4 regions of the Paenibacillus sp. NPDC058177 genome follow, and region 4 is predicted to be linked to each of the others. Evidence: riboswitches for the same ligand, from Rfam matches in the RefSeq annotation. Region 4 holds a riboswitch; each other region holds the start of a gene.

Region 1 (7,343 bases), on a different contig from region 4:
CAATGATAGTCCCGAAGGCTTTATCGGCTATGATCTCCTTATCGTGGTGGTGCTTGCTGCCTATGCGATATGGATTGCTTTATCTTTAAAAAGAACACCGTTGCCTTCGGGAATAGACCAAGCCGGTTAAATATCCACACACTAAAATAGACCGCCATAGGCGGTCTATTGCTGTATGCATCAATAGTTATTCATGTCTGATATGCTCATGCGTCTGCATGAAGATCTGCTCCACATGCGCATCGTTCAACGAATAATACACCGTCTTGCCTTCCTTGCGACGCTTCACAATCCGCAGGTTCCGCAAGTACCGCAACTGGTGGGATACGGCAGACTGGCCCATATCCAGAATGTCGGACAGGTCATGCACACACAGCTCCCGCTGTGACAGAGCATAGATGAGACGCACCCTTGTCGGATCGCCTAGTGCCTTGAACATCTCGGCCATCTTGTCTGTTGTCTCCCGGTCAGGCAGAATCAAGGACACATCTTCTGGTTCCAACTCTGAACCGTGGCATGTGTTGTCGCACTCTTCAATTGCTGCTGGCTCCATGACTTCGCCCTCCTCCACAGTTCTGTCAATTCACCGGATCACCCGATCACTTTCATCTATTATAAGAAAAAGATGATCTGCTGTCCATGGAAGCGCTAGCGCCGCAGACAACGAACATTAACTGCTCCAGCGGAAGGTTGAGGGTCTCTCAGACATCCTAATGTAGGGCAGCATTGCCAGCGAGGCTATATCGCAATTTTTATTCACCCTAAGCTGAGAATGACAAACAGCAAGCCCCGTTATAGGAAGCTTGCTGTTTGTTCGTTTAATATAGGATTATTTTACACTGCCTGCTGGTTGTCTCTCCCAGACACCATGTTCCTGTGTTTTGCCCATATATTCGATACGTGACGGGGTAAGCTCCAGAATGACATAATCGGGATCTTCCGGTCCTTTGAACCATGGCTCCAGATCCTTATTCCAGACCTTGGAACGAAGGGTCTCGTCCTTTGTAATGTCTACGGTCGCTTCAATCTCCAGTATATCCTTCCCCCCGCCGGCTTCATAGCCAAGCAGCAGAAAAGCGTTACGGTTCTCCTTCAGTTCCTCTACCTTATGGGTTTTGCGGTCCGTTGCCAAATAAATTTTAAGTCCATCATGAAAGACCGCCATGTAACGCACCTTCGGTTTGTTCCCCGCTTCAACGGTTCCGAAAGAGCCGAACTTGTTGTCATCCAGTGCCTTGATGATGCTCTGTTCCAGATCCTTTGGATTCATTATTCAAGACATCTCCTTCCTGGCGAGTGTAAATATAAGTTTATATATCCACATCTGCCAATTAGACTTATGATAATGATTGTGCCTAAGATAGTGTACCCGCTCTGGGCATATTGAATCCGGGTGCGGTTCCATAAACTTAACTTGTTAAGGAGTATTCCAACGTGAAAAAATTGATCTGGCTTGGCTGTCTCTCCTACTTTGTGATCGGCTTGGCTCATGTAGTACTGGGTTCTATTCTCCCCGTGCTCTTGGAGCATTATGACCAGAGCTACAGCGCTGGCGGGCAGCTGATCTTCACCCAATTTGCCGGCTTCCTGGCCGGTGTATTGATCTCTCCCTTTCTGAATCGCCGCTTCGGCAAGCGCGGTGGTATTCTCATTGCCACTGCATTGTTGCTTGTTGCCGAGGTTGCTTACACCTTCTTACCACCGTGGGGCTGGATGTATGTTATCGCTGTTGCCGCAGGCTTTGGCTTTGGTATGGTCGAAGCCGTCATCGGCACTGTCATTATTGCCGCAGTCACAGAAGGCACCGCTGTTGCCATGAGTAGGCTTGAAGTTCTATTCGGTGTCGGTGCATTGCTTATGCCTTTAATCTCCAGCGGCCTGATCGCCTTCGGCTGGTGGAAGCTGAGCTTCCTGATTGTAGCTGCCTTCTCCTTAGTTGCCCTGATCTTCTGGAGCAAGGGCCGGTTCGGCAAGCTACAGTCCTTGCTGGATGACCGCGGTCCACGCCGCCCAGTGACGAACGAGACTTCAGACAGTCACACGCCGCGCTTTCCTTACAAGGGCAAACAGTGGTTCATACTCGGGATCTTCATTGTCTTCTTCTTTATCTATGTAGGCACGGAAATGAGCCTGGTGAATTTCATGCCCGCCATCTTCATTGCCAAGCTGGGCATGTCGGAATCAGGGGCAGCCCTGACCGTTACCTGCTTCTGGCTGGCTATGTCGATAGGACGGCTGTTCGCCGGGGTGCTCGCGGAGAAAATTTCTTACCGCGTCTATGTTCTGGGCAGCTGCCTGCTGACTGTGGTGTTACTGGCTCTGTTTCCATTCACTGAACACCATCTTGTGGCCTTTATCATTATCATTCTACTGGGATTGTTCATGTCCGGCCTCTTCTCCATCGCACTGGTCTTCTCCAGCAAATTAATGCCGGGCACCGAGGAATCCACGCCAAGCATCATGATTGCCTCCGGCGGCATTGGCGGAGCAATCCTGCCGCTGCTTACCGGCTGGTCAATGGATCACCTGCAAGCGGCACAAACGGCAGGACTACTTGCGGCATTTGCTACTGTCCTCTTCTTGCTCAGCATTGCTGCATGGAGAATACGTCCCGGACGGGATTCCGGACACACAACACCCGGCCATTGAGGCCGGGTAATCACAATTCGCTTTTTGGGGTAATGTAGATTGTATTGATATCCTGCACATAAGGTGGAACTCATGATGGATATGCTATCTACCGAACCCCTACTTCATACCGCGCTGCTCCAGTTTATTTTTCCCTTCTCCATCAAGCAGGGAGCGTCTGCACGACTGATCTCTGAGCTACGAAAGAGCGGATACACTTCTTTTTCCCTCGATAAAAAAGAACTGGAAGGCGCTTATTATGGCAATGAATACTGTGTATCCCATGAAAAAATGGAACGCACCTATCTGCCTTTCGCTGCCCACCTATTGTTCCCTCAGGAGGATGACGAGGATTCCTTCCGCCGCTTCTCGCGTGTGAATGGTCTGTCCTGCCGGATGGAAATGTCACAAGCGAATGTAGCCTTCCGGGTACTCTCCACAGACCTGTTCATTTGCCCATTTCAAACCGGATTTGTAACCTTGCGGGTGCAGATTGAAGAAGAAAAAACCCCCTTCAGCATCGCTCTGGAATTTGCTGATCGCTTCCGTACCCTTGAGAATGTCAGTGTGCAGGACGAACAGACGGTTATCCATAGCGGAGAACGAACCTTTAGTCAGGTCGAGGATTTTATCTTTAATTATCTGGCGGAAGGGCTGAAGCCGTTTTTGGACCAGTCCGAGCTGAACGGGGCTTATTTCGAAACGCTGCCTTTTTTCGTGGATGAACGTATGCTGGTGCAAGCCTTTTATGGTCTGGAACCGGAAGGAGATGCCGACGAAATCCCCTTGAGCATGCGCTACCGTGCCTCCCAGCTGGATGGACTGGATGCCGCGGGCCGGCCCTACATCAGCGCGAGCGATCCTGGTTACATTGAACAATATTGCGAGGAGCATACCTATAAACGCTGGGGTCCAGAGACGTATTATATGACCAATGAACAGACCTTCTGCTGCATCAGCCGGGCGGAACGCCCACTCGCCGTAAAGCTTGCCAATCAAATGTATGGCGAATATTATTACGGCCTGCTACTTAGCATGTTTCATAAGATCGTCCTGCTGAAGCTCGCGAATATGCACTCCCGGCTCCGCATCAATCGGGATGATGACGATATTGAGGATCTGATCTTTTACATCAATAAATTCTCGGCCAAATTTTATTTTCTGGAGCTGATCTCACAGTCGCAGGGCCGGGAGATTTTCTTCCAGCTCCGCAAAGTTTATGGCAATGATGCGCTATTCGACGAGGTGAAGCAGACACTAAATGATCTGTTTCAGTACCAAGTGAAGTTCCAGTCGAAACGACGGGATATGCTGCTGATGATTCTGACTGTCTTCACTGTGGTAAGCGGTATATACGGAATGAATCAGGTGATCGACGACCTGGAAGGAAGTATTCAATGGGGGAAAATGCTGCAATATTCCTTATTCCAGTATTTCGCGTTAATGCTGACCTTCAGTGGCATTGTCATCAGCATTATCCTGACTGTGCGGGAGATTTGGAACAGCATCCGGAGCCGCCGCCGGAAAAAATTCAAATATCAGAATTAGCCTTCGTTACTACTCCATTTGCTGCTCCAACGCACGACACGTATCCGTAAAAACAGAGACCAGCAGGGAATCTAGCGACCGTGAGGAGGTTAGATCCCCCCGCCGGGCCTGTTGCTCAATACTTGCACACAGAGAAGCAAAGTACCCCGCGCCAATACTGAGGCTGCCTGACTTCAGGCTATGGGCAATTCCGGCGATGCTCGCAGAATCGCTACTGTCCAAGGCTAGCCGAAGCGCCTCCAATCTCGGCGGCGTATCGGTCTTGAACATCCCAATCAGTCCGGCGAACAATCCTTCGCCATCTTCATCCAGTGCCTTGATGCTAGCTACCGTCTCTTCGTCAATTAAATGTTGGTTATTTTTCATGATAATCCCACCCCTTAAATAGTTTATGATAACCCTCTTTCCTGCCTCCAACTTCAAAATGAACAACAAAGCTGCTGGACAACGAAAAGACGGGAGTCTATAATTACACCGTAAGCAAGAAGCATCACCCGTTAACTTCATAGCACCAGGGGGGCTGGAATTGGCCGGCTGAGAGTGTATCCCTCAAGATACTGACCCTTATACCTGATCTGGATAATGCCAGCGTAGGAACCATAATTGAGCATGGCTGCTTTAGAGCCAATGCCATCCTTGCGCAAAGCCGCGTCCCGTTCATCTTCGGGACGCTTTTTTTATGGTATATTTCCGATTAACACAATTCATGGGGAATTGAATCGCGCTGCCTGTATTTTAGGTGGCGGGTGACGGTGTGAAGACGGGGAATTCGCCGGATTTGACGCAGTCACTGCGGAGGAACGGTACCAAAAGGAGAGAGAGAAGAAAATGGGAGTCAAGAAACTGCTTATACTGGGCCTGACCTGTCTGCTCGTTATCGCCATTGCCGGATGCGGCAGCAATAACTCTGCCGAAGGCAACAAGGAAGCCGGCAAGACAAACACCGGAGCCTCTGCCGGGGAGTCAGGCACGCCGCAAGAACTGACCAAAGTCAAGATCGCGCTCGACTGGACACCGAACACGAACCACACGGGGGTGTATGTTGCAAGAGATCTTGGGTATTACAAAGAAGAGGGACTGGATGTTGAGATTGTGCAGCCCGGAGCAGCTGGTGCGGACACGATGGTTACTTCTGGTGAAGCCGCTTTTGGTATCGGATATCAGGAAGGCCTGACTTTGGCCCGTCTGCAAGGCGTACCGCTGGTCTCGCTTGCCGCGATCATTCAGCATAATACGTCTGGTTTTGCGGCCCCGAAGAGCAAGGGGATTACCTCTCCGAAGGATTTTGAAGGAAAAACATATGGAGGTTGGGGTTCTCCAGTCGAAGAAGCAGCACTCAAAGCTATCATGGACCCGGAAGGTGCCGATGTCAAAAAGGTAAAGATCATCAATATGGGCGAAGCCGACTTTTTTACAGCTGTGAAGCGGGATATTGATTTCGCCTGGATTTTCTATGCCTGGACCGGTATTGAAGCTGAACTGCGCGGGGAACCCATCGACATGCTCTATGTAAAGGACTACGCTCCACAGCTCGATTATTATACACCTGTGCTGACCACCAGCGAGAAAGAGATCACCGAGCATCCCGAGATCGTCAAAGCCTTCGTTAAAGCGACCTCTAAAGGCTACAAATACGCCATCGAGCATCCAGAGGATGCCGCGAACATTCTGATCAAAGCCGTCCCTGATCTCGATCCGAAACTTGTGATGGCCAGTCAGAAATGGCTCAGTCCAAAATATCAGGATGATGCGCCGCGCTGGGGCGAACAAAAGGCTGAGGTCTGGAAGAACTATGCCGACTGGATGTATGGCCTTAAGCTGCTTGAGAAACCAGTAGATACCACCAAGGCGTTTACGAATGATTTCCTGCCTGCACAATAATTCAAACATTACTGATAATCGAAAGGATGAATCAACCATGGCGAACACACTGCTAAGCATTCAAGTTATCCCTAAAACCCCTAACAATGAGGATTCCATCCCTTATGTCGATAAAGCGATCGAGGTCATTCAGAAGTCCGGTGTGAAGCATCAGGTGAATCCGCTCGAAACGACAATGGAAGGCGAACTGAACGACCTGCTAGAAGTCGTGCGCGAGATGCATGAAGCACTGGTCCAAGCCGGCAGCCCGAGCGTGATCTCCCAGATCAAAATCGCCCACAATCCGAACGGAATCAGCATGGACAAACTGACGGAGAAATATCGCCCGTGAGATCGTCCTGGAAGCAGATATGGCCGCCCATTGTGGCGGTCGTCTTCTTTTTAGCGGTATGGCAGCTAGCGGTATCCTTTTTTGATATTGAAAAATGGATTCTGCCCAGTCCCCGAGATATCGGTCATGAATTTGCAGGTAATCCAGCTGGCATCTGGGACCATACGCTGGCTACGCTGAAGCTGACGCTGATCGGCTTTCCCATCGGTACTGGTGTGGGGCTTGTGGTAGCGCTGCTGCTGCACCTGATGCCTTGGGCGAAGCGTGCTTTTTACCCGCTGCTGATTCTGAGCCAGAACGTGCCTTCCATCGCCCTAGGTCCCTTGCTTGTCATCTGGTTCGGCTTCGGACTGCTACCCAAGATGGTGCTGATTACGCTGGTCTGCTTCTTCCCTGTCGCCGTGGCCGCCATGGGCGGGCTGGCACAGAGCGACCGGGTGATGCTGAATTATATGAAAATGGCGGGGGCGAGCAAGTGGCAGATTTTCACCAAGCTGGAGCTGCCTCATTCTCTGCCCGCGATCTTCTCCGGGGTTAAAATCTCAGCCACCTATGCTGTCATGGGGGCCGTGGTTGCCGAATGGATCGGCGCCGACAAGGGGATCGGGTATTATATGCAATTGCAAAAATCAGCCTACCGTACCGACCGGATGTTCGTTGCCATCGTCATTGTTGTCTTGCTGAGTTTGGTGCTCTTCGCTATTATCGCCTTACTGGAAAAATGGCTGGTGCGCTGGAAGCCGCGCCGCAACCCTTAGAAAGGAGGGATTCCCGAAATGTCTCAACTCACACATACACCACCGCATGAGCTGGTGAAAAACGAGATTAGAACTAGCGCTGCCGGACTGCACGGATTGCCGCCTGCGCTGGAAATCAGCGCCGTGTCCAAGACCTTCACCCAGCGCCGTAACTCTACTCCTGTATTAAACAATGTCTCACTAAAGGTGGATCAACA
Region 2 (7,343 bases), on a different contig from region 4:
GAAATCGCTTCGGCTACAGCCTCCAGCGGTGAATCTGCGCCGACAGCCAGGAAAGCTCCGGTTACGGCACTAAGCAGGCATCCGGTCCCGGTGACTTTGGTTAGGATGGGGTGACCGTTGGCAGCAATGTAAGTCGTTACGCCATCGGTAATAATGTCCTCTTTGCCGGTGACGATCACGATGCAACCCAGCTTGCGCGCAGCTTTTTGTGCCAGCCCTACTGCATCACCGTCACCTGCGCCAGCATCCACGCCCTTAATGGCCCACTGCTCCCCGGCGACATTAGCCACCTCGGCGACATTGCCGCGCAGCGCCGTCAGGGAGATTGCACCGACTAGCTTCTGGACGATCTCCGTCCGGTAAGACGTAGCCCCGGCGCCGACCGGGTCAAGCACTACAGGCGTACCATGGACATTAGCGGACTGTCCTGCCAGAATCATCGACCTGATAACCTGTTCGTTCAGCGTGCCGATATTCAGTACAACAGAGGCGGCCATTTGGGCCACATCGGCAACTTCTTCTTGGGAGTCCGCCATGAACGGGGATGCGCCGAGAGCCAACAGTCCATTGGCCGTGAAATTGGTTACGACAATATTAGTGATATTGTGAATCAGCGGATTCTGCTCCCTTACCTTGGACAAATAAGTCATTGGATTGCCTCCCGGGAATATTGGATTTGTAACGCGGTACTAAATAATCTACCTATTGTTCATCTGGCCTTACAGATTGATAAATGCTTCTTCCGGCGCTGTTTCAGCTGTCAGCAGACCGTTTTCCTTTAGCCATTGTTGAACCTTGTTCCACGAAGCCGGGTCCTGATAACCAAACGCCTCTTTCCCCGAATCCATTAATGGAAGCAGAACTTCCAGACTTTTTTTCTCGATATCTTTGTCGAGCGGGGAGGTCTGATCTTCATGTTTGAATAGAAGGGAGAGGGCTTCCTCCGGATGTTCCTTGACGAACTTTTGACCTTTGGCGGCAGCGGTCAGGAATTTTTTGAAATAAGCCTGAGAATTCTGCATTCCTTGTTGGCTGGCTACCAGTACAAGCTCATAATAATCCGGAACTCCATAATCCGTTGGGTTAAGGGAGGTCACTGGATGCCCCTCTTTTTCCAGAATCAGCTGCTCATGATTGATAAAACCTCCAATGATAGCATCGGTCTGCCCTGTGGAGAGGGCCGGAACGAGGTTGAAGCCAATATCCACGAGCTTTAAGGATTCTGGATCACCACCGCTGCTACGGACCATCGTCTTCACCATAGCTTCATAGAGCGGGATAGAGGAATAGCCTACGGTTTTGCCGTTCAGATCAGCAGGTGTCTTCACAGCGGAATCGGCTGGAACCATCAGATGATTCAAGGGATGTCTTACAATTGCCGCGATGGAGAGGACGGGAATCCGTTCCCCGCGCGCCATCAGCACCTGTGGCTGGTAACTCAGCGCGAGATCAATCTTGCCCGCAGCTACGAGTTTTAGCGCATCATTGCTGTCAGCAGGCATTTGAATCTCCACATCAAGCCCCTCTTCGGCAAAATACCCGTTCTCCTGAGCGGCGTAAAGGAAGGAATGAACTGCATTCGGATACCAGTCCAGCATCAGCGTAAGCTTATGCGGCTTGCCGGACGCTTCTCCGGTTTGGCTTCCTGAGCTTCCAGACTTTGCTGCTTCGCCGCAACCACTCGCAAGCAACACTGTCATTGCAAGCAATAGCAGCGGAACAATTTTTTTGAGTCTGTGATGTCTTGTAATCATTTGTGAAATCCTCTTTTCTTGAAAATAATCTTTTCGATCATAGCGATAATCAGAAATAAGCCAACGCCCATCGCGGACAGCAGGACCACTGCGGCAAACATTTCTTTGCTTTGCAAATTCCCTGCCATCCTGCGGCTAAAATATCCAAGTCCCTTGCTGCCGCCTAGCCATTCGCCAATCGTTGCCCCGATCACGCAGTAGACCATCGACAGCTTGAGGCCGGAGAAGTAAGAGGGCAGAGCCAGCGGAATCCGTGTCTTGAGCAGGATTTGGCGGGTGCTGGCGCCCATGGTGCGGAGCAGGTCCTCATAAGCGTGATTCTTCTGCTGTAACCCATCATAAGCGCCAACCACCACTGGGAAAAAAGCGGTCAGGAATACGACAGCCACCTTACTCCATAGCGTGTATCCGAACCACATAATAAAGACAGGAGAAAGCGCGATGAGCGGAATAGTCTGGCTGATGATAATGAAGGGATAGAGTGCCTTTTCCAGCGGACGCCACGTGTGCATGCCAAGTCCCAGCAAGGTGCCGCAGGTAACTGACAAGACGTAGCCAAGCAGTACTTCTTGCAACGTAGCGGGTAAATGCAGCCCGAACAATATTTTCCTGTTCTCAACCAGAGCGGCCCCTATCGACAGAGGACCTGGGAGAATGAAAGGTGGAAGGACTCCTATCCGCGCCAGCATCTCCCATAGACCGAGAATAAACAGCAGCAGAACAAGGAAAGGTCCGTAATTCTGCAAGTTTTTTCTAAACAGCCGGGTTATCATACAATTTGCGCTCCAGTTCAGCCCGCAGCTCTATAAACCGCGGTTCATAATTCATTTTGCTATGCCGGGGCCTAGGGAGATCCACGAGTATTTCCTCTACACTTCCTCCAGCGCGTCCAGGTAAGAGATAGATGCGGTCACTAAGCAGCACAGCCTCCTCCAGATCATGCGTAATGAAGAGAATTGTCTTGTCCAGCTCATCCAAAATCTCCAGCAACCAGCTATGCATTTCCCGTTTGGTCATGTGATCGAGTGCCCCAAAAGGTTCGTCTAGCAGCAACAGGTCGCCCCCCGTAATGAGCGTTCGGAGAAAAGCTACCCGCTGCCGCATTCCGCCTGATAGTTCATCGGGGAACGAGTTTTCAATACCGGCCAGACCTAAACGCTCCAGCAATTCAATTACCTGACTAGTAACCTCGGCTTTGCTACGGCTCCGCTTGATTTCCCAAGGAAGCAGGCAATTCTCCAGAACCGTCCTCCAGGGTAGCAGCAGATCCTGCTGAGGCATATAAGCGACCTGACCCAACCGCTTGGCGGTCGCCGAAACACCGTGAAGACGCAGATCCCCGCTGCTTGGCTCAAGCAATCCGGCAATAATTTTGAAAAGCGTGCTTTTTCCGCATCCGCTGGTTCCAACAACAGAAACGAACTCACCTTGGTGAACCGCTAAGGATATATCTGACAGTACCGGTGCATCTGCGGATTTGGCATAGGCGTAGGATAAATTGTGTACAGAGATGATTTCCGTAATCCGCGTAACCTCCTTAGCACGATAAAAAGACCCCTTCATCTCCCGGCGGAAATAAAGGGGCCTAAAATTTAAGTTTGCAAAAAGAAGTGCCATGCAATACCCGAATTTCAGTTCCACTTCCCTCCGCTGGTATGATCCAGATCAGGTTCCAAGGGTCCGAAGCTTACCGCTTTCGTCTCAGCCAATTCAGGCTCCCCTAGTGAAAAAATACTTTTATCGCTATCAAGTTTCATAATTCGGTTATAAATATACCATATTTTATAGTATTGTAAATAGCAGGGCATATTAAATTCATTTAACTAGGGTGATCTCATTGGAACTAGACAAAGCAATCTGTAGCAGTATCGGGAATTATGAACATGCGCTGACTAAGGGGAAGAAATATAAAATATTAGATGAAAAAGAAGAAATGATCAGAATCGTCGGAGACCACGGTAGGAGAGTTTGGATCAATAAGTATTACTTTTATTTTAATGACGAAGAAGTGCTTATATTGACTGACTGGAAATTCGATGATGATGTTGAAACATTGGAGTTCATTGAAATTACATTAACATTTAATGATCGGGTAAAACGTTGGTGCATCATTACGACACCTGATAAATTAAAGCAGCATTTTGCTAGACTAGCAGCACCAGAATTACCAGGGATTCATATAGGACACATGATAATAGTGCAAAGGATAGATGTTGATACTGTGAATGGATTTTTGCGACAAATGGACAACCAAGACGAATTACTTAAAGCATCATTACCACTAGGTGAAGGATCAGAAGACGAAGATATTTCCGGCTCTCTTTAAACTGTTAGTCGTGTCTGATAACAACGCTGTAATGAAAGGAGCGTCAAGATGAAAGAAAGGACTGCGAAGTCAACTTTAAAAGTATTTTTGTTTATCTCGATAGTGTTTATCATAACTTCATCGATACAGTTGTTGCTAAATATTGTGCAAGAGAGCCCAGCTTGGGTGTTAACTTTAGTGTCACTACCCATACCAATGTTTGTGTTTCTTGCGGTTGTGATAATCTTAGATTTAGCGAAGCAGGACTTTATGATATTAAAAGGTCGATTGACCACTGTAAATGGTAATAAAGTTGTTTTAAAAATATCAAATGGTAGGGTAAAAAAGTTTAATATAACTAGCAAACAAATGAGAGAACTTGAGAAGGATAAAGATATTGAAATAACGTACTATAAGAGAACAAAAACAGTAATAAATGTAACAAATGTTTAGAGGGAATAAGAGGTGTTTGACCTTCAAAAGGAGTAATAAAGTGCAAAGAGCATCTGAAGCGGAAAAGTTAAATATCCTTGATTTATTCGGAAGATTGGATGTTGAAGAGTACAAAAATTCTGGTTCTATTTTTAGATATATAGGATTATTAGATGTACACGCTAAGCGCCTATCTGAAGAGGAAGCAGCATCGATATTAAGCTCGGAGCTTATTAGCAGGAATGAAAATAAATTTGAAAATTACTTTCGGCGATGTGTACAAAGCATCCCAGGCCGGATATTTGTTAAGAAATGTCCAATTATTGGAGGACGGGATAGCCATGAGAACATTTTCAAAATAGAAGAAAGTGATGAATTGATGGATATTATAAAACAGATAGCTCGAGAAGAATGCTTTTATAATATCTATTTTGTTGAAGCGATGACAGTAGTCGTTGGAAACTTTGATTTATCATGGCCGATCTATAGTTTTTCAGAAGACTACAGAACATTTAATCAAATAGCAAGAGAGGTAAACTTATACATAAGAAATAATTAGAGCAGCAAGAAGGACTAATAACCCTAGAAAAGCTGAGCAAACTGGAAATAATGATCGTACGTCGACAAAAAAAGATGCTTGTATAAGCAATATTCTTGATGTTTTAAGATGAATACCCGGTGATACTGTAATAAACCTCCAGCTTCGCGCACATGCGCGGAACCGGAGGTTTTTTCAGCATTAGCGCTTCTGATTCAGCAGTTGCGGCTTCGCAGAACTTCAGGAGATTAAAAAAGCTGCTTACATAGAACGCATTAAAGTAACACACAAAGCTCAGAAATTATTACCGATGTGCAATTAACGGCATTTTTGTACCCTAAATCTTCCTCAGCTATAGGGTCTGCGGTAATTAAGGGCAATTTTGTATGTTAATTCTTCCACAATACGCCGTTAAGTGTGCTTTTTTTAAAAATAAGGTACAAAAATGCTCTTATGTCCCTAATTTACCTTTATTCAAGAAAAATAAGGTACAAAAATGCTGTTAGTTGAGGAGGCAGATCCATTTTTCTTTGTTAAGAAGTATGGTGCAGAGAATAGGAGAGTTGCGACCTAAACTAAGCCTTAATTTCACTAGAATAACGCCTGATCCCCAGTTTGAATCTTAATTTCACTTCATAGATCACCTTTTTTTTCTGACAAGCCCGTCAATGAACAAGGTGAGTATCCCCTGAGTAATATCCTCTTTGGTAGATTGGTGTGCCTTCTGCTGATAGAGATAAAGATCGGGGCTCAGCACGGACAGGAGCGCAGTCACGGTAAAATGCGGGTTAATATCTACGATTTCACCATTCTCGGCAGCTTGCGATAGCAATTCTGTGAAAATAACATTTACCCGCCGGAAAAAAGGGTGCTCGAATTGGGTGAGCTGCTTCTTGCCCACAAACTCAGATTTGATCAGGTGCAGTAGCTCCGCATGCTGATCAATGAAATCGACCACCTGCTCGATGCTGTTCTGAAGACGCTGAAGTGCCGGAACGTCTGCGTCAGAGCTCTGTGCTTCCCGCTCCAGTTCGGTCAAGAAACGACCCGTGCTGTCCCGCAGAAGGGCCGAGCAAATCTCACCTTTGTCAGTAAAACGGCGGTAAAGGGAGCCTTGGCCGATGCCGGCCTGCTTGGCAATGCTGTACATGCTGACATTTTCCAGGCCTGACGCTTTGAAAAGCTCTCGGGCTGCATTCAATATGCGTTCATGATAAGGATCAATTGTTTGTAGGTTTGCAGGGTCTATTGGGGCAAGCGAAGCTTTCTCTGTTTTTTTCATACGGGGCTCCTTTTGGTTGCAGCGTATATTTCTTGAAAAATAAAAGTAGGGAATTGACAATGCGGACAATTGTCCGTAGACTAATTAATGCCAATACGGACAATTGTCCGTTCACTAATTATAATTTAGTTCCATTTCAAAGGTCAATGATTCCTGAGATGGCGATAGAGGAGGAAGAGAGAATGGAACATACGGTACAACCGGATCGTGAATTTCGCATATCTGGGATCCTGATCCCTTTGATTGCGATTATTGCCGGGGTATTCATGGTAGCGCTAGACTCCACGGCTATGAACGTTGCATTACCCACACTTTTGAAGGACTTCGATACAAATCTGACTACACTGCAATGGGTAGTTACCGGCTATATGCTGGCGCAGGCTTCAGTCATCCCGCTGTCTGGCTGGCTTTCCGACCGCTTCGGGGCTAAGAGAGTGTTCTTAAGTGCTGTTGTTTTGTTTACTATAGGGTCCATTCTGTGCGCGCTGCCCAATAGTGCGGAGTGGCTGATTACCTTTCGGGTCATTCAGGGACTTGGGGGAGGTAGCGTAATTCCGATAGCCATGGCGTACGTTTACCGACTTAGCCCACCTGGCAAGGTTGGCGTTGTGATGGGTCTTATGGGCATTCCTGTTCTGTTTGCCCCGGCAATTGGCCCTGTACTGTCTGGCTGGCTTGTTGAATTCCATTCCTGGCGTTGGATTTTTCTAATCAATATACCGATTGGCATCATCTGCTTGTTGATCGGCATGCGAAAGTTACCCAAAGTGGAGCGAACTCAGGTCCCGGGGATGGATAAGTTGGGTATGATTCTTGGGCCGCTGGCTTTTGCCGCATTAACTTACGGAGTTAGCCAGGGAGCTGAGAGCTGGACGTCCAGCAAAACGCTATTCGGTCTGGGTCTTGGTGCCGTTGCCCTGATCCTGTTTGTTATCGTGGAATTAAGAGCACAAACACCGCTATTAGAACTGCGTGTGATGGGTTCCATAGACTTCAGTTTAGGCATCATCGTCCAGTGGATCGGGCAGTTCG
Region 3 (7,343 bases), on a different contig from region 4:
TTTTGTCAGGGAGCATATCGGGGCGATTTCTCAAGTGGAAAAAGTGTATCAGCACGGCGACTTCCATATCGGAAATCATATTTACACAAGTGAGGGCAGGATTGGCGTCATCGACTTCAATCGCTGGGATAACGGCGATTATGCTGAAGAATTTTACAAACTGCAAGCATTCGACCGGGAGCGTAGTATTGCTTTTACACGCGGGAAGCTGGATGGTTATTTCGGTGGACCTCCCCCTGAGGATTTCTGGATCAGACACGCATTGTATGTGGCCTATACTTCGCTCTATTCAATCCAATGGGCGATTCCGTTCGGAACGGCTGATATTGAGGGGATGCAGGCGCGCTGCCGGATGGCGTTCGAGGACTATGATCACTTTCAAAGATTGGTCCCGCATTGGTATGCGGAAGGAAGAGCCCGGGGACGGTAAGACGGGATAATTATTTGTTTGTCCAAAAGATTGATATTGGGGACAGCGGTACGGTAGAATTGGTACAGATTGATTATAGAAGGGAATTGTGACTTTTGAACAACGAAGAAGTGCAGCAAGAGCTGCCGGAAAATTACGAGCAGTTAAAGAAGGAAGCGGGTCGTTCCGCGGATTGGAAAGCCCGCCTGGCGGCAGTGGAGGAACTTAGTCGTACACCGCATAAGCAGGTTATTGATATTTTGAAGCGTTTGGTGGAGAGCGATCCTGTATATACCGTACAAGAGGCGGCTTACCGTGCGCTGGTGGCTTTTGGTGAAGAGGTTCAGGAACCGTCCAAGAACAAACCTGAACTGTTTAAGGGCGTATCCAAGATTCTCTTGAGAATCAAGAAGAGCCTGCCGAAAGATCATTCCTATGAGGACTTCAAAGAGAAGCTCAAGAAGATGAGAATTGATGTCTATGACGCTTACGAAGGTGAAAAAGGCGCCGAGTTTGACCAATGGCTGGAGAGCAAATGGCAATCGGCTAAATAGTTTTATGCAGGAACTAGCCCTCTCTTACAGGAGAGGGTTTTTGGCGTTATCCATCCTCTGGTTGGTTATCCGCTCTTAACACAAAACATCCACCTTATGGCTGCAGCGGGTGTTGACGAATTCCAATTATACCGTTAACTTATATATTAACTAAATAAGACAACCACTAGGGGAGCCTGAATAGGCTGAGACGGGAAAATTGCATTCCCGGACCCTTGAACCTGATCTGGATCATACCAGCGTAGGAAAGTGGAGACGGGACTTTTTTTCTGTATAGCTATGTCTATTTTTCTGGCTGTTCATGGATAAAGCCGCTCCACGTGGAGCGGCTTTTTTGGCGCTTGTCTTATTTATATCCCATAGTACAGGAGGATTCATAAGATGGCACATGAACACGAGCAGGACAAGAAACGAGAGTATGATAAGGTGGACCTGTCAGCTTTTCCGGGTAGTCGCAAGGTGTATGTAGAAGGGCAACACCCTGATATCCGGGTACCCATGCGGGAGATTGAGCTCAGCCGCACCGAGGGTATTGCCGGCGAAATGGAGAATGTTCCTGTACGTGTCTATGATACTAGCGGACCCTATACAGACAGCGAGATTAAAACCGACATTCGTCAGGGGCTGCCACCTCACCGTAAGTCCTGGATTGAGCAGCGTGGGGATGCTGAAGGATATCAGGGACGGATGCTTAAACCAGAAGATAACGGACATGCGAGGGGAAAATCGGCCGTGGAGGCGTTCCCGGGATTGGAGCGGCGTCCGCTTCGGGCAAAAGCTGACCGGAATGTTACGCAACTGCACTACGCGCGAAAAGGTATCATCACTTCTGAGATGGAGTATATAGCTATTAGGGAAAATGTTAGTCCTGAATTCGTTAGGGATGAGGTAGCGAGCGGACGCGCCATTATTCCAGCTAATATTAATCACCCGGAAAGTGAGCCGATGATTATCGGGCGCAACTTCCTTGTGAAGATCAACGCGAATATCGGGAACTCTGCCGTATCCTCTTCCATCGAGGAAGAAGTGGAGAAAATGAGGTGGGCCACCCGCTGGGGTGCTGACAACATTATGGATCTCTCTACCGGCAAAAATATTCATCATACCCGGGAATGGATTATCCGCAATTCTCCAGTGCCGATCGGTACTGTGCCGATCTATCAGGCTTTGGAAAAGGTGAATGGAAAAGCAGAGGATCTGACGTGGGAAGTTTACCGTGATACGCTGATTGAGCAGGCGGAACAGGGTGTGGATTATTTTACAATTCATGCTGGGGTGCTGCTTCGTTACATCCCCCTGACAGCCGGACGAATGACGGGTATTGTCTCCCGTGGCGGGTCGATTATGGCGGCCTGGTGTCTGGCCCATCATCAAGAGAACTTCCTTTACACGCATTTCGAGGAGATTTGTGAAATTATGAAGGCCTATGATGTCGCCTTCTCTCTGGGAGACGGGCTGCGGCCGGGATCTATCGCTGATGCCAATGACGAGGCCCAGTTCGCGGAGCTGGAGACGCTGGGTGAACTGACGACATTGGCTTGGAATCATGATGTTCAGGTCATGGTGGAGGGTCCGGGCCATGTGCCGATGCATCTGATCAAGGAGAATATGGACAAGCAGCTTGAGCATTGTCATGGAGCGCCTTTTTATACGCTGGGTCCCTTAACCACGGACATTGCACCGGGCTATGACCATATTACTTCCGCTATCGGGGCAGCCATGATCGGCTGGTTCGGGACGGCGATGTTATGCTATGTCACGCCCAAGGAGCATTTGGGACTGCCGAACAAGAACGACGTGCGGGAAGGTGTGATTGCTTACAAAATTGCTGCCCACGCCGCTGATCTGGCCAAAGGCCATCCAGGTGCCCAAGAGCGGGATAACGCGCTGTCCAAAGCACGCTTTGAGTTCCGTTGGCGGGATCAGTTCCATCTGTCGCTCGATCCTGAGAGGGCACTGGAGTATCATGATGAGACGCTGCCAGCGGAAGGCGCCAAGACGGCCCATTTCTGCTCCATGTGCGGCCCGAAATTCTGCAGTATGCGTATTTCTCACGATATTCGCAACTCTGGAAGAGTGCAGGATGATCCCATGCAGGAGCAGGAAGCCATCGTTGCTGGGATGCGCGAGAAATCTGCTGAGTTCAGAGTGGGCGGCAGCCAGATATATCAATAGAGGTGACGTCAGGAGTTGCATCGGCAGGCACATTGGGGATAATAGAGAGTAGATAACACTACCCTACAGATGCAAAGGATGAAGACATGTCAGTTCAAAATTTAACGCAAAAGTTTCAGGAGTACCTTCAATTATCGGACAGTTTACGGCCCGGATACTCTGCCAGCCTGGGAACGGGACAGGCGGAGAGCGAGGCGGGAATAGCGGCAATTGTGCCTGAACTGCCAGAACTGTTAGCGGCCATATATAATACGGTATCAGGTACAAGCAGCGAGGAAGAGGAGCCAAGTCTTATTGAGTTTGTGCCGGGATACCGCCTGATTCACAGAGACGAATATGAGCAGGAGATGAAGGTGCTCGCAGGGATACTGGCAGATAAGGGCCATCCGGTAGAGGGAATAGTTCTGCCCCTCCTGACCAATTATGGAAGTGATTTCATCTGCTACTATCGATCTGCAGATGGTACAGAGCGGATTTGCGATCTGCTTCACGACTTTGGAGATTTAGTGGTAATGTATGATTCTCCTGCTATGTTCCTGGAGACGCTTAGCGAGTTCTACCGCCAAGAAGTGTATTTCCTCGATGAAGACGGTTATCTAGACTGCGATCTGATCAGGGAAGGCGAGGTAGGAGCGGAAATGAATCCAGATGCCTCCTATTGGTCGGAGTAGCGGAGGACAAGTAGTTTTCCTATGTTTACAGAGAAAAAGCAGCCCGATGGGGCTGCTTTTTTGATAATGATTCAAGTCTGCTCTGCGGCTTGTACCCATACCAGATAGAATATTTTGTCGTTATCGACGTATTCTTCATCTGCAAAAACCTTTCGATCTCCAAAGCCGGCCGTATTAGCCCGAACTAATTCAAACAGTAGAGCATAGGCCAGTTTGGAATCGGTCGTTCTATATCCGTCATAGTCGTATCCGATTTTATTATACGCGTCGCTTGATACCCATTCGTAGGCTTCACGGGTCGTCTCAAACTCCATTTCTTCGTTGTACCAGCGTATAGCCGGGTCTATTCTAAGAGGAGTTCTAGTCTCCCGGGTTTTCAAGAAAAAAACTTCCTGATGCGTACCCTCATTGAGATCTTCGTTCGTCCCCATTCCAAGCCACCTCTCTTTCCATAATTCATTGTATAGAAAGAAAATAAAGAATAGACGTCATACCGACATTCTCACTTACTCCGCAGCGCTCTGCTCCTGCTGGCGCAGTTCCACCCGCCGGATTTTTCCGGAGGCTGTCTTGGGCAGGTCGGTGACAAATTCGATTTTGCGCGGATATTTGTAAGGGGCGGTGATCTCCTTGACATGGGTCTGGAGTTCCTTAACCAATCCGTCTGTGCCCTCATGTTCATCCTTGAGTACGATAAAGGCTTTGACTACATGGCCGCGAATCTCATCGGGACTGGCGACAACGGCACATTCTTTGACAGCGGCATGCTTCATGAGTGCATCCTCTACTTCAAAGGGACCAATCGTATAGCCTGAGCTGATAATAATATCATCGCCCCGGCCCTCGAACCAGAAATATCCGTCCTCGTCTTTGCGCGCCCGGTCTCCAGTGACGAAGTATTCGCCATGCGAGGCGTTGGCCTTGCGCTCAGGGTCCTTGTAGTAGGTTTTGAACAAGGCTGGCATGCTGAGATGCACGGCAATATCTCCAACAGTGCCAGGTGGCAGCGGAACGCCATCCTCGTCAATGACCTCTACGAGACCCGGCGCAATAGATTGGCCCATGGAGCCAATTCGGACAGGCTTGTCCTTAAGCGCAGCAATAATCAGCGTGCTTTCGGTCTGGCCATAGCCGTCGCGGATGGTGATATCGAAGTGCCGCTGGAAGGTATGAATGACTTCCTGATTCAGCGGTTCACCGGCGGAGACGGCGCAGCGGAGCTGAGACAGGTCGTAGTGCTCCAGCCCTTCTGTCTTGGCCATCAGGCGGTATTCTGTCGGCGTGCAGCACAAGACCTGAATGGCATGATCCTGTAGCAGCTGCAAATAACGCTTCGGCCCAAAAGTGCCATGGTAAACAAAACCGGTTGCCCCGTTGCCCAGTACGGACAGGAAGGGGCTCCAGATCCACTTTTGCCAGCCCGGCGCGGCGGTTGCCCAGACAGTATCCGACTCACGAATGTCGAGCCAGAGTGATGAGGTAATGCGCAAGTGGGCATAACCCCAGCCGTGGCTATGTACCACTGCCTTGGGATTGCCAGTTGTGCCGGAGGTGTAAGCCAATATAGCGATATCGTCCCGATGGCTGGCCGCTGCCGGATAGACATCCGGTTGACCGACCATGAGGCCCTCCAGATGTACCCAGCCAGTGGCCTCTTCCTGATACTCAGTCGTTCCGGTCACGGCCAGTCGGTAATCAAGGGCAGGCAGATCGTCAGCGATGAGATCTACTTCATTAGTAGTATCGGACCAGGCGATTACAGCTCTGGCTTCCGAGTGCCGCAGCCGGTAGGATAGATCCTTGGCGCGCAGCATCTCAGATGAAGGGATGACAGCTAGTCCCAGCTTCAGACAGGCCAAATAGATTACATAAGCAATGATTTTTCTTGGAACCATAACGAGTACGCGGTCTCCCTGGTGAAGACCTAGATTCGACAATCCTCCAGCAAGGCGGTTGGCCTGCTTGCGCAGTTCCCCGTAAGTGATTTCCTCGTAGTCTCCGTTTTCACTAAGCCATTTCAGTGCTATTTTTTCCGGGGGATGGTGTTCCATTTCCGAAGTCAAATTATACGTTTCAGGTGCGATCCAATGTGGATTGTTCAAGTTGAACCCTCTCCTAATGAATAGAATGTGTGCAGCAGATTCACTAAGTATATCACGATATCTTAAATTCCAGATGCTGGAATCATCCTCTCCTGGCTTGTTTAAGGAGGATATTTTGTGACTATATAAGACGAACAAAAGAAAGTAACAAAAAGCGAGAAGGAACGAAGGGGAATGGTTGGAACTGTAGGAGCGAAGCGCTCGCCTGAAAGCTTTCCGTAGGAAAGCTAGCATCGGAAGCATAGACTATCGCCAGATTTCAACCGCTAAAAGCGGTTTATAAATAAGAAATCTGGGAACAAGAGCGACCGGAAGTCCAAACATTCACCGTAGTGACGACCGAGCCTTACGTGCGGATCTTAAGTTAAGCTTAAATAGTCTTACGCTCCACCGTGAAATACTTCTTTACATCATGGATACAGTTTAGAAACAACTCCTTGGTTTAATAAGACTAAGAAATGCAGCACAACAAATCAATCTTCAAGGAGACGATATCAAATGAAAAGCAAAAAAATGATCATAGCAACAATGGTGTTCGGGATGGCAGTGACAGGATCAGCAGGGGTATATGCAGGAACGAATTTAGAAAAGATCAGCGCGTACCTTAATCATGGCCTTGGCTTCAAAGTCAACGGATCTGCTTATACACCGGTTGATGGCAACGGCAACAAGCTGGCACCCATTACGTACAAGGATACAACTTACCTGCCGGTTCGGGCGTTGGCGGATGCACTGAAAGTGCCAGTTACTTTTGACGGTAAAACCAATCAGGTCATCATCGGCAAAAATGACGGCGGTTCTGCACCAAGCAATGGTGGATCGACTACCCAGCTGTCGGCGATTCAATACACCGCTGCGCAAAAAGAAGCCATTCAGAAGGCCTTTGCCCAGTTTAAAGGTTTTGAGACGGCTTATGCCCCAACACAAATGACCAAAGGCGATGCCTTCGATAAAGTGGCTGCTTCCGATGACGGTGTGAGCTTCCTGTTCAAGCATATGAGAATCGTGATTTCGGCCAGAGACTATTCAGGTGGCTATGCCAGCCAAGCGGTTCAACTGTCCAATGGGGTTAAGGCCAAATGGTACAGCCCTTCCAGCGACACGCAACTGCTGGGCTTCAACCTGAATGACCGAGTGGTAACAATCAGTTCCCCAGATAAGAGCCTCACCAAAGCACAATTGGAGAAAGTGGCTGTAGGCGTTGCAAAACTAAGCAAATAATACGATTAAGCTTCACCCCATAAAAGATTCAGCCCATAAAACAGCCCGGCATATCCCTTCACGGATAGCCGGGCTGTTATGAGTATTCGGGAAGGCTGTAGTCCAACTACTGCACTCCCCGAATACTTTTATTTTTTGGTACTATGCTGCTTGTTGGGTAGCTTTGCTTCAGGACTGCCTTGTCCCCGGTGCTTGCTTTTCTCCGCTTTTT
Region 4 (7,343 bases):
CGCAGCTCCGGCTCTTGCGGAATTCCAAGAACGTCAGCCTCTTTCAGCGCCTTGCCGGAATTCATAAGATCTACAAAGACACCCGAATCCAGCTTAGAGGCAGTAGCCAGCTTGTCAGCCACCTGCTCTGCCGTGTATCCTTCGGGAATGGTGAACATCAGGGTCTCTTCTTTGACAACATCGCCGGCATTCAGCCGTGCAATGAGCTCATCATAGGTATCGCCTGGTTTTGCCACATAGGTGCCAGCCTTGAATTTCGAGCCTTCCTTGGTCCATTTCAGATATCCTTTAAAAAAAAGACTGTTACGGATAATCCCATTCTTCTCAAGCAGGTCAGCAATTCCAGCACTGCCCGTGCCTTTCTCAATTGTGAACGTTACGGGTTGCCCGGCAGGAGCTACCGGCTGCATCCCGTTCCAAATGTACCACGCTCCTCCAGCTCCTGCTGCAATCAGGAGAATTAGGATCAGTAGCACAGTGCGGACTGCGGATTTCAATGGATCTCCTCACTTTCCGACTATAAAGTATAAAATTGTATCGTCCCAAATTCAACCTATAATTTTATGGCTCTATACCAAAATCAGTGGTTGACGCTGCATGGAGGCGCTACGGGTCTAGAGGGTTCTTCCGATCACTATTAAAGCCTGATTTCTGGATTATACAAGGAATTATAGGTTGAAATCGGGCTTTAAAGGCGAACACTACCGTTTCTCCAGAATCCCTCTGGCCCTCACCTCTAACGCCAGCGTATAATCCACCTCTGATTTTTAAATAGAGCCATTTAAATTAAGGCTTTCCATGCAAAAAGAGCGCGGAATACTCCGCCCTCCTTCATGCCAACTGTAAATGTAACGTACGCTGATCTCGTCCTATTCCAAATCCTCATCTGGAAAAGTTAGCTCATCGTACAGCTCTGAAATATCTTCCCATTCTTCATCGTCGACGATGCTTTCCAATTCAGGAAGCCCGTCAGGCGAGACTACAATCCGAAGAATATCATATTCTCCGTTCTTGCCGGAACCCTCCAGCACCGCGTAACCGCGGCCACCGACTTCAAACTCCGCAATAATATCGTAAACGGAAGATTTGCCTTGCTCATCTTCCAGTTCTACAGTCTCTCCGTACGCATCTTTAAGACGGGAAGTCCATACCGCTTGATCAGCGGACAACTCAGTCATTCTCTGCTCCCCCGTCCAGCTCGTCGACCAGGGTATTGAACGTCTCTTCGACGATCGCCCACTCCTCGTCATTCTCGATCATGAACAGTTGCAGATCATCGCCGTCTTCCTCATAACGGAAGGCGTACACTTCGTCGGACTCTTCGTCTTCGGAATCCAGCGGAACTACCATCATGTACTTGGCATCCGAACCGTCAACCTCAAACTTCATGATGACCTCGAATTCCTCTTCATTACCTTCCTCATCGGGAATATAGATAATTTCCGGTTCTTCTTCTTGGCCAATATGTTCGTTTGTCATATGCGCACCCCTCACCTTTTACTGTTAGCATCCAAAAAATTTTGCAAAATCAGGGCTGCGGCCATTTTGTCCACAATCCCTTTGCGCTTCTTTCGGCTGACGTCCCCTTCAATCAGCACCCGCTCGGCGGATACCGTCGTCAGACGCTCATCCCAAAGGTGTACGGGCATTTCCAATTGTTCCCGAAGCTTGTCAGCGAACTCTATGCAGATTTCACCACGGGGACCTACGGTGCCGTTCATGTTCTTCGGCAGCCCAACCACGATTTCTCCGATCTCATGCTCCTTGACGAGTTCGCGGATGCGTTCGAACTCTTTACCGTCTCCGCGCCGCTCAATGGTCTCCAGAGATTGTGCCGTCCAGCCGAAAATATCACTCGCGGCGACGCCGATTCTACGGTCGCCATAATCCAAACCCAGCTTCTTCATTTGGCGTTATCCACCTGATGATTGGCTAGATAGAACCGCACCAGTTCCTCAATCAGCTCATCACGTTCTTTTCTCCGGACCAAACTTCTAGCATTGTTGTGACGGGGAATATAGGCCGGATCTCCGGAAAGAAGATATCCTACGATCTGATTGATCGGATGATACTCCTTCTCTACAAGCGCATTGTATACCGCAAGCAGAATTTCCTCGGGAGAAGCTTCCTTCTCATCGCCCTTCACATTGAATTTAACTGTTTTGTCCATGGAGTCCATATGTGACACCTTCCTTCTGCAAATCACCTGTAGCAGGCGGCTTCGCAAACTCGCTGCTGTACAGCTTACTTGCTGCCCTCATCATAACATATTCATGCCCCAACAAGAAAATCCTGCCTGGATATAACGCTTTTTTTTGGCATTTCATCTACAAAAAACGTGAAATTTTTGGTCTTTGAGCTATTGCCAAAACCACTTTTCGCCTAAATCAGATGGCCCGGCCACGAAGCAGCGGTACTGAGAGGAAAGACTCAGTACCGCTGTCTGTCTTCGCAAATGCAATTTGGGCTTCGGGCCTTTGGACCGGGTTCGCTCTCTAGCTTATCCCAGCGCTGCTACCAATTCTTCAGCCTTGGCCAAAGCCTCGCCCAGCTTCGAAGCATCCTTACCGCCGGCTTGCGCCATATCCGGACGTCCTCCGCCGCCGCCGCCGCATACTGCAGCCACTTCTTTCACCAGCTTACCGGCATGATAGCCGCGCTTCACCAGCTCTTGAGGTACGGCTACGACAAAGTTTACTTTATCGTCCATGGCTGCGCCCAGAACAAGCACTGCGTCAGGCAGCTTGCTCTTCAGCTCGTCGGCTGTGGAACGCAGGGCATCCATGCTGCCTGCTTGCACAGATACAGCCAGTAGTTGCGTTCCGCTGCCAACCGTCTTCACGCTGCCAGTCAGCTCCGCTGCAAACGTAGCACTCAGCTTGGATTGCAGCGACTCGTTCTCACGCGACAGCTCGCGTACTTGACCATGCAGAGCTTCAATCCGCTTCGGCACATCGTTCAGGGAAGACTTCAGCAGTCCAGCGGATTGCTTGAGCAGATCCAGCTGGCTCTCAGTGAACTGGTATGCATAGCGTCCAGTTACAGCCTCAATCCGGCGTACACCGGAGCCGATGCCGCTCTCGCTAAGCAGCTTGAAGATTCCAATCTGCGAAGTATTGCTAACGTGGCAGCCACCACACAGCTCCAAGCTGTAGTCGCCAACCTGAACCACGCGGACGATATTACCATATTTTTCACCGAACAATGCCATAGCTCCCATTGCCTTGGCTTCGTCAATCGGCTTGTTCTCAATCACTACATCCAGACCGCGCCAGATTTGCTCATTCACACGGTGCTCAATTTCACTGAGCTCTTCCGGCGTAATAGCACCGAAGTGTGAGAAGTCAAAGCGCAGACGTCCACCTTCTACCAAAGATCCTGCCTGATTAACATGTCCGCCCAGCACTTCCTTGAGCGCTTTGTGCAGCAAGTGAGTCGCGGTATGGTTCTTCACGATGTCCTCACGCTCGGCGCGGTTTACCTCGGCACGAACGGTATCTCCTACGCGCAGTTCACCAGCTTCTACTGTTACCAGGTGTACATGCTGACCATGTGGCGCCTTGAACAATCCCTTGACTTTCGCGGTTACGGAACCGCCGCTCAGCACACCCGTGTCGCTTACCTGACCGCCACTTTCCGCATAAAACGGAGTAGTGTCAAGAATAACCTGAGCTTCTGTGCCTTCGCCAGCGAGGTCTGCCAACTCGTTATCGACAACGATCGCAACAATTTTGGATTCAGTTACCGAGTCATTATAACCAACAAATTCGCTTTTAACCGTCAGTTCAGAAAGGGCTCCGCCTTGAATTTTCATGCTGCCGCCATCTTGGCGTGCAGCTCTTGCACGGTCACGTTGCTCCTGCATCGCTGCATCAAAGCCCTCGCGGTCCACCGTCAAGCCCTGCTCAGCAGCGAAATCTTCTGTCAGGTCGAACGGGAAGCCGTAAGTATCATACAACTTGAACGCGTCTTTACCGGCAATAACACCAGCGCCGCTCTCTTTGGCTTTGCTGCTGATTTCGCTCAGGATAGCCAGACCGTCGGATAGCGTCTCGTGGAAACGTTCCTCTTCTGTACGGATGATCTTCGCAATATATTCGCGGTTCTCCACAACGGACGGGTAGTACACGCCCATAATTTCGCCTACTGTTTCAGTCAGCTCATGCAGGAATGGACGATCCAGACCCAGGGTCTTTCCGTAACGGACTGCGCGGCGGAGCAAACGACGAATAATGTAGCCACGACCTTCATTAGAAGGAAGTACGCCGTCGCCCACAGCGAAAGTAACTGTACGCACATGGTCAGCGATGACTTTAAGTGCAATGTCCTGCTCCAAGCTATCCTTATAAGTTACACCAGCAAGTTGTGCTGTCTTCTGGATAATCGGCTGGAACAAGTCAGTGTCGAAGTTGGAATCTACATCTTGCAGGATCGAAGCAAAACGTTCCAGACCTGCACCTGTATCAATATTTTTGTTAGGAAGCGGTGTATAGCTGCCGTCTTTATTATGGTTGAACTGGGAGAATACCAGGTTCCAGACTTCCAGCCAACGCTCATTTTCCCCGCCTGGATACATTTCAGGGTCACTCAGGTCATTGCCGTAAGCTTCGCCGCGGTCATAGAAAATTTCCGAGCAAGGACCGCATGGGCCTTCGCCGATATCCCAGAAGTTCTCGTCACCCAGCTTAATGATGCGTTCAGCAGGTAAGCCTACTTTTTCATTCCACAGTTTGAAAGCTTCTTCGTCCTCGGCATATACAGTTACGGAGATGCGGTTTGGATCAAAGCCGATCCACTCTTTACCCGTCAGGAATTCCCAAGCCCAGGTAATCGCTTCTTCCTTGAAATAGTCGCCGATGGAGAAGTTACCCAGCATCTCGAAGAACGTATGGTGACGACGCGTCTTACCGACGTTCTCGATATCGTTGGTACGGATACACTTCTGGGAGTTCGTCAGACGCGGATTCTCCGGAATCTCACGGCCGTCAAAGTACGCCTTCAGCGGCGCCATCCCGGCATTGATCCATAGCAGCGATGGATCGTTGTGAGGTACGAGCGAAGCGCTCGGCTCGATTTTGTGGCTTTTACTTTCGAAAAATTGCAGCCATTTGGAACGGATTTCACTTGCTTTCATGATATACAGCCCCCGTCTTATGCTTAATTTTGAGATCACGGTTATTCGGAAAAACAAATGGAAAACAAAAAAACGCCCCTGAAAATTCAGGGACGATTAGATCGCGGTACCACCCTGGTTATCGCCTTATCCCGTTGTAGCAGGAGAATTGCAGACGATCGCCTTGTCGCGGCTGTTAACGGGAACCCCCGGCGGACTTGTACCCGCACTCCGAAATTAGCTTTCCACCGGCCTGTCTCCAGGGTTCTCACAGCCATTACGACAATCTTCGTAAAGGAACCCGTTCTCTGTGCAAGCCATCTTCCGGTGTACTCCATTTCATCAACGTTTTACACATTTGCTTTTTAACATTTCAAGTATATCCACAGCCCCGATTCCTGTCAATCTAACCCGCACATATTCCGCATCTTGTCACCGAGATTCTAATTTACACATTATTCACAATTAATATTTGCTCAATATGGATGTTAATACATCTCCATCAATGTTACCTCCGTTTAAAACAAGCGCAATGCCAATTCCCAATTGTAACTCCCTGAATAATCGTGTATAGTGACATTAACAATCTCATACGAACCGACACTAGGGGAGCCGCGAGGCTGAGACGAATGTAACATTCGGACCCTTTGAACCTGATCTGGTTAATACCAGCGTAGGGAAGTGCGCGTTAAGAGTCCGGTCTTGCCTATTTTGTGGCTTGTTTTCCGTTGTCATGCTTAGCCGTCTTCCGATCAGGAAGGCGGCTTTTTTGTGCTCTATTCGATGGAGATTAACACCAATACACAATCGGGAGAGATTCCTTTTATGAAAAAACGACTTCCCGCCGTTAGCGGCCCTGAACTGCATCTGATCTCCCCGGAAGGAATACCGCTCGCCGATTGGCTGCGACTTTCTCTAGCCGTTCTCCCCTACGTTGACTATTTCCACCTGCGGAATAGACAGCTTACCGCCAAAGCGCTACTCGAAGCCGTAAATCAAATGCAGCAAGCAGGCATTCCTCTTGAATCCATCGTCATCAACGACCGGCTGGATGTCGCACTTGCAACAGGCGCTGGCAATGTACAGCTAGCAGGACATAGCCTGCCTGTAGCTGCGGCGCGGCCGTTAGTCTCAGAGATGCGCATCGGGTGCTCCATCCATTCACCAGAAGAAGCAGTCGACGCGGCAAGTGAAGGAGCAGATTACTGCCTTTTCGGCCATGTCTATGAATCTACTAGTAAGCCTGATTTCCCCCCCCGTGGGCTGGACATCCTCGAAGTAACTGCAGCCAGGTGCCCTGTTCCGGTCATTGCCATCGGAGGAATTCATCCGGGCAATGCCGGAGCAGTCATCAGGCACGGTGCAGAAGGAATTGCCATACTATCAGGAATTAGCAGTGCAGCAGATCCAGCGGCACAAGCAGAAGCTTACCGCGCAGCCATTCAGACTGCATGGCTTGAGAGGAGGTGAAAATATGCAGGTCCAACTTAACGGAAAAACGACTCGCCTAAGCGAGCATTGCATTACTATTGCCGATGTTTTGGCAGAATCGCCCTGGAGCGGACGGCGAATTCTTGTGGAAATTAACGGTGAAGTCGTGCCGAGAGAAGCTTATGGCCGTACCTCACTCTCTGAAGGTGACCAGATAGAGTTTGTACATTTTGTAGGAGGAGGCTGAGAGAATGGCTTTGACTGCGGAAGAACAAGAGCGGTACAGCCGTCAGGTACGTTTTCATGGCATAGGTTCGGAAGGTCAGGACAGATTGGCCCGCTCCAGTGTGCTTGTTCTGGGTGCAGGCGCACTGGGGTCTGCCATTGCCGAGACGCTGGTCCGTGCCGGGGTAGGCCGAATACGAATCGTCGACCGGGATTATGTGGAATGGAGCAATTTGCAGCGCCAGAATTTGTACAGTGAAGCCGATGCGGAGCAGAGACTACCTAAAGCAATCGCAGCCGCACAAAGATTACGAAGCGTGAACTCGTCTGTGACCGTGGAAGGGATAGTAGCCGATGCTGCCGCCGAAGAGATTGGGGAGTATACAGTCGGAGTCGATTTGATTCTCGACGCTTCCGACAATTTTGAAATCAGAATGATTATTAACGATATCTCGGCCAAAGCAGGCATCCCTTGGATTTACGGCGCTTGCACAGGAAGCAGCGGTATTTCTATGACAATCCTCCCCGGAGAGAGCGCCTGCCTCCACTGCCTGATTGACGAGCTTCATGCGGA

Evidence for each region. Region 4 has a riboswitch for thiamine pyrophosphate ahead of ACFVU8_RS15020 (thiamine phosphate synthase). Riboswitches for the same ligand answer to the same signal wherever they lie in the genome.
Region 1: linked by a shared signal. The riboswitch ahead of ACFVU8_RS24690 (ABC transporter substrate-binding protein) and the one ahead of ACFVU8_RS15020 (thiamine phosphate synthase) in region 4 are both predicted to bind thiamine pyrophosphate.
Region 2: linked by a shared signal. The riboswitch ahead of ACFVU8_RS07905 (ABC transporter ATP-binding protein) and the one ahead of ACFVU8_RS15020 (thiamine phosphate synthase) in region 4 are both predicted to bind thiamine pyrophosphate.
Region 3: linked by a shared signal. The riboswitch ahead of thiC (phosphomethylpyrimidine synthase ThiC) and the one ahead of ACFVU8_RS15020 (thiamine phosphate synthase) in region 4 are both predicted to bind thiamine pyrophosphate.

The regions. Positions count from the first base shown of each region.
Region 1 covers NZ_JBHVVB010000007.1:248,340-255,682, forward strand. The annotation lists gene ACFVU8_RS24660 (CPBP family intramembrane glutamic endopeptidase) at 1-130, shown strand, start outside; gene ACFVU8_RS24665 (ArsR/SmtB family transcription factor) at 188-553, opposite strand; gene ACFVU8_RS24670 (pyridoxamine 5'-phosphate oxidase family protein) at 830-1,270, opposite strand; gene ACFVU8_RS24675 (MFS transporter) at 1,435-2,649, shown strand; gene ACFVU8_RS24680 (hypothetical protein) at 2,722-4,176, shown strand; gene ACFVU8_RS24685 (Hpt domain-containing protein) at 4,186-4,542, opposite strand; TPP riboswitch at 4,680-4,791, shown strand; gene ACFVU8_RS24690 (ABC transporter substrate-binding protein) at 5,005-6,057, shown strand; gene ACFVU8_RS24695 (MTH1187 family thiamine-binding protein) at 6,095-6,388, shown strand; gene ACFVU8_RS24700 (ABC transporter permease) at 6,385-7,146, shown strand; gene ACFVU8_RS24705 (ABC transporter ATP-binding protein) at 7,165-7,343, shown strand, end outside.
Region 2 covers NZ_JBHVVB010000001.1:1,655,098-1,662,440, reverse strand. The annotation lists gene thiM (hydroxyethylthiazole kinase) at 1-650, opposite strand, end outside; gene ACFVU8_RS07915 (ABC transporter substrate-binding protein) at 720-1,754, opposite strand; gene ACFVU8_RS07910 (ABC transporter permease) at 1,751-2,527, opposite strand; gene ACFVU8_RS07905 (ABC transporter ATP-binding protein) at 2,508-3,317, opposite strand; TPP riboswitch at 3,380-3,486, opposite strand; gene ACFVU8_RS07900 (hypothetical protein) at 3,592-4,080, shown strand; gene ACFVU8_RS07895 (hypothetical protein) at 4,129-4,512, shown strand; gene ACFVU8_RS07890 (hypothetical protein) at 4,553-5,050, shown strand; gene ACFVU8_RS07885 (TetR/AcrR family transcriptional regulator) at 5,670-6,311, opposite strand; gene ACFVU8_RS07880 (DHA2 family efflux MFS transporter permease subunit) at 6,494-7,343, shown strand, end outside.
Region 3 covers NZ_JBHVVB010000010.1:198,186-205,528, forward strand. The annotation lists gene ACFVU8_RS27890 (aminoglycoside phosphotransferase family protein) at 1-430, shown strand, start outside; gene ACFVU8_RS27895 (HEAT repeat domain-containing protein) at 526-963, shown strand; TPP riboswitch at 1,122-1,228, shown strand; gene thiC (phosphomethylpyrimidine synthase ThiC) at 1,345-3,138, shown strand; gene ACFVU8_RS27905 (hypothetical protein) at 3,225-3,809, shown strand; gene ACFVU8_RS27910 (hypothetical protein) at 3,881-4,240, opposite strand; gene ACFVU8_RS27915 (acetate--CoA ligase) at 4,316-5,860, opposite strand; gene ACFVU8_RS27920 (stalk domain-containing protein) at 6,410-7,132, shown strand; gene ACFVU8_RS27925 (DUF4023 family protein) at 7,261-7,343, opposite strand, start outside.
Region 4 covers NZ_JBHVVB010000003.1:205,997-213,339, forward strand. The annotation lists gene mltG (endolytic transglycosylase MltG) at 1-497, opposite strand, end outside; gene ACFVU8_RS14995 (DUF1292 domain-containing protein) at 870-1,178, opposite strand; gene ACFVU8_RS15000 (DUF1292 domain-containing protein) at 1,171-1,479, opposite strand; gene ruvX (Holliday junction resolvase RuvX) at 1,491-1,907, opposite strand; gene ACFVU8_RS15010 (IreB family regulatory phosphoprotein) at 1,904-2,179, opposite strand; gene alaS (alanine--tRNA ligase) at 2,501-5,134, opposite strand; TPP riboswitch at 5,709-5,810, shown strand; gene ACFVU8_RS15020 (thiamine phosphate synthase) at 5,939-6,583, shown strand; gene thiS (sulfur carrier protein ThiS) at 6,588-6,791, shown strand; gene ACFVU8_RS15030 (ThiF family adenylyltransferase) at 6,796-7,343, shown strand, end outside.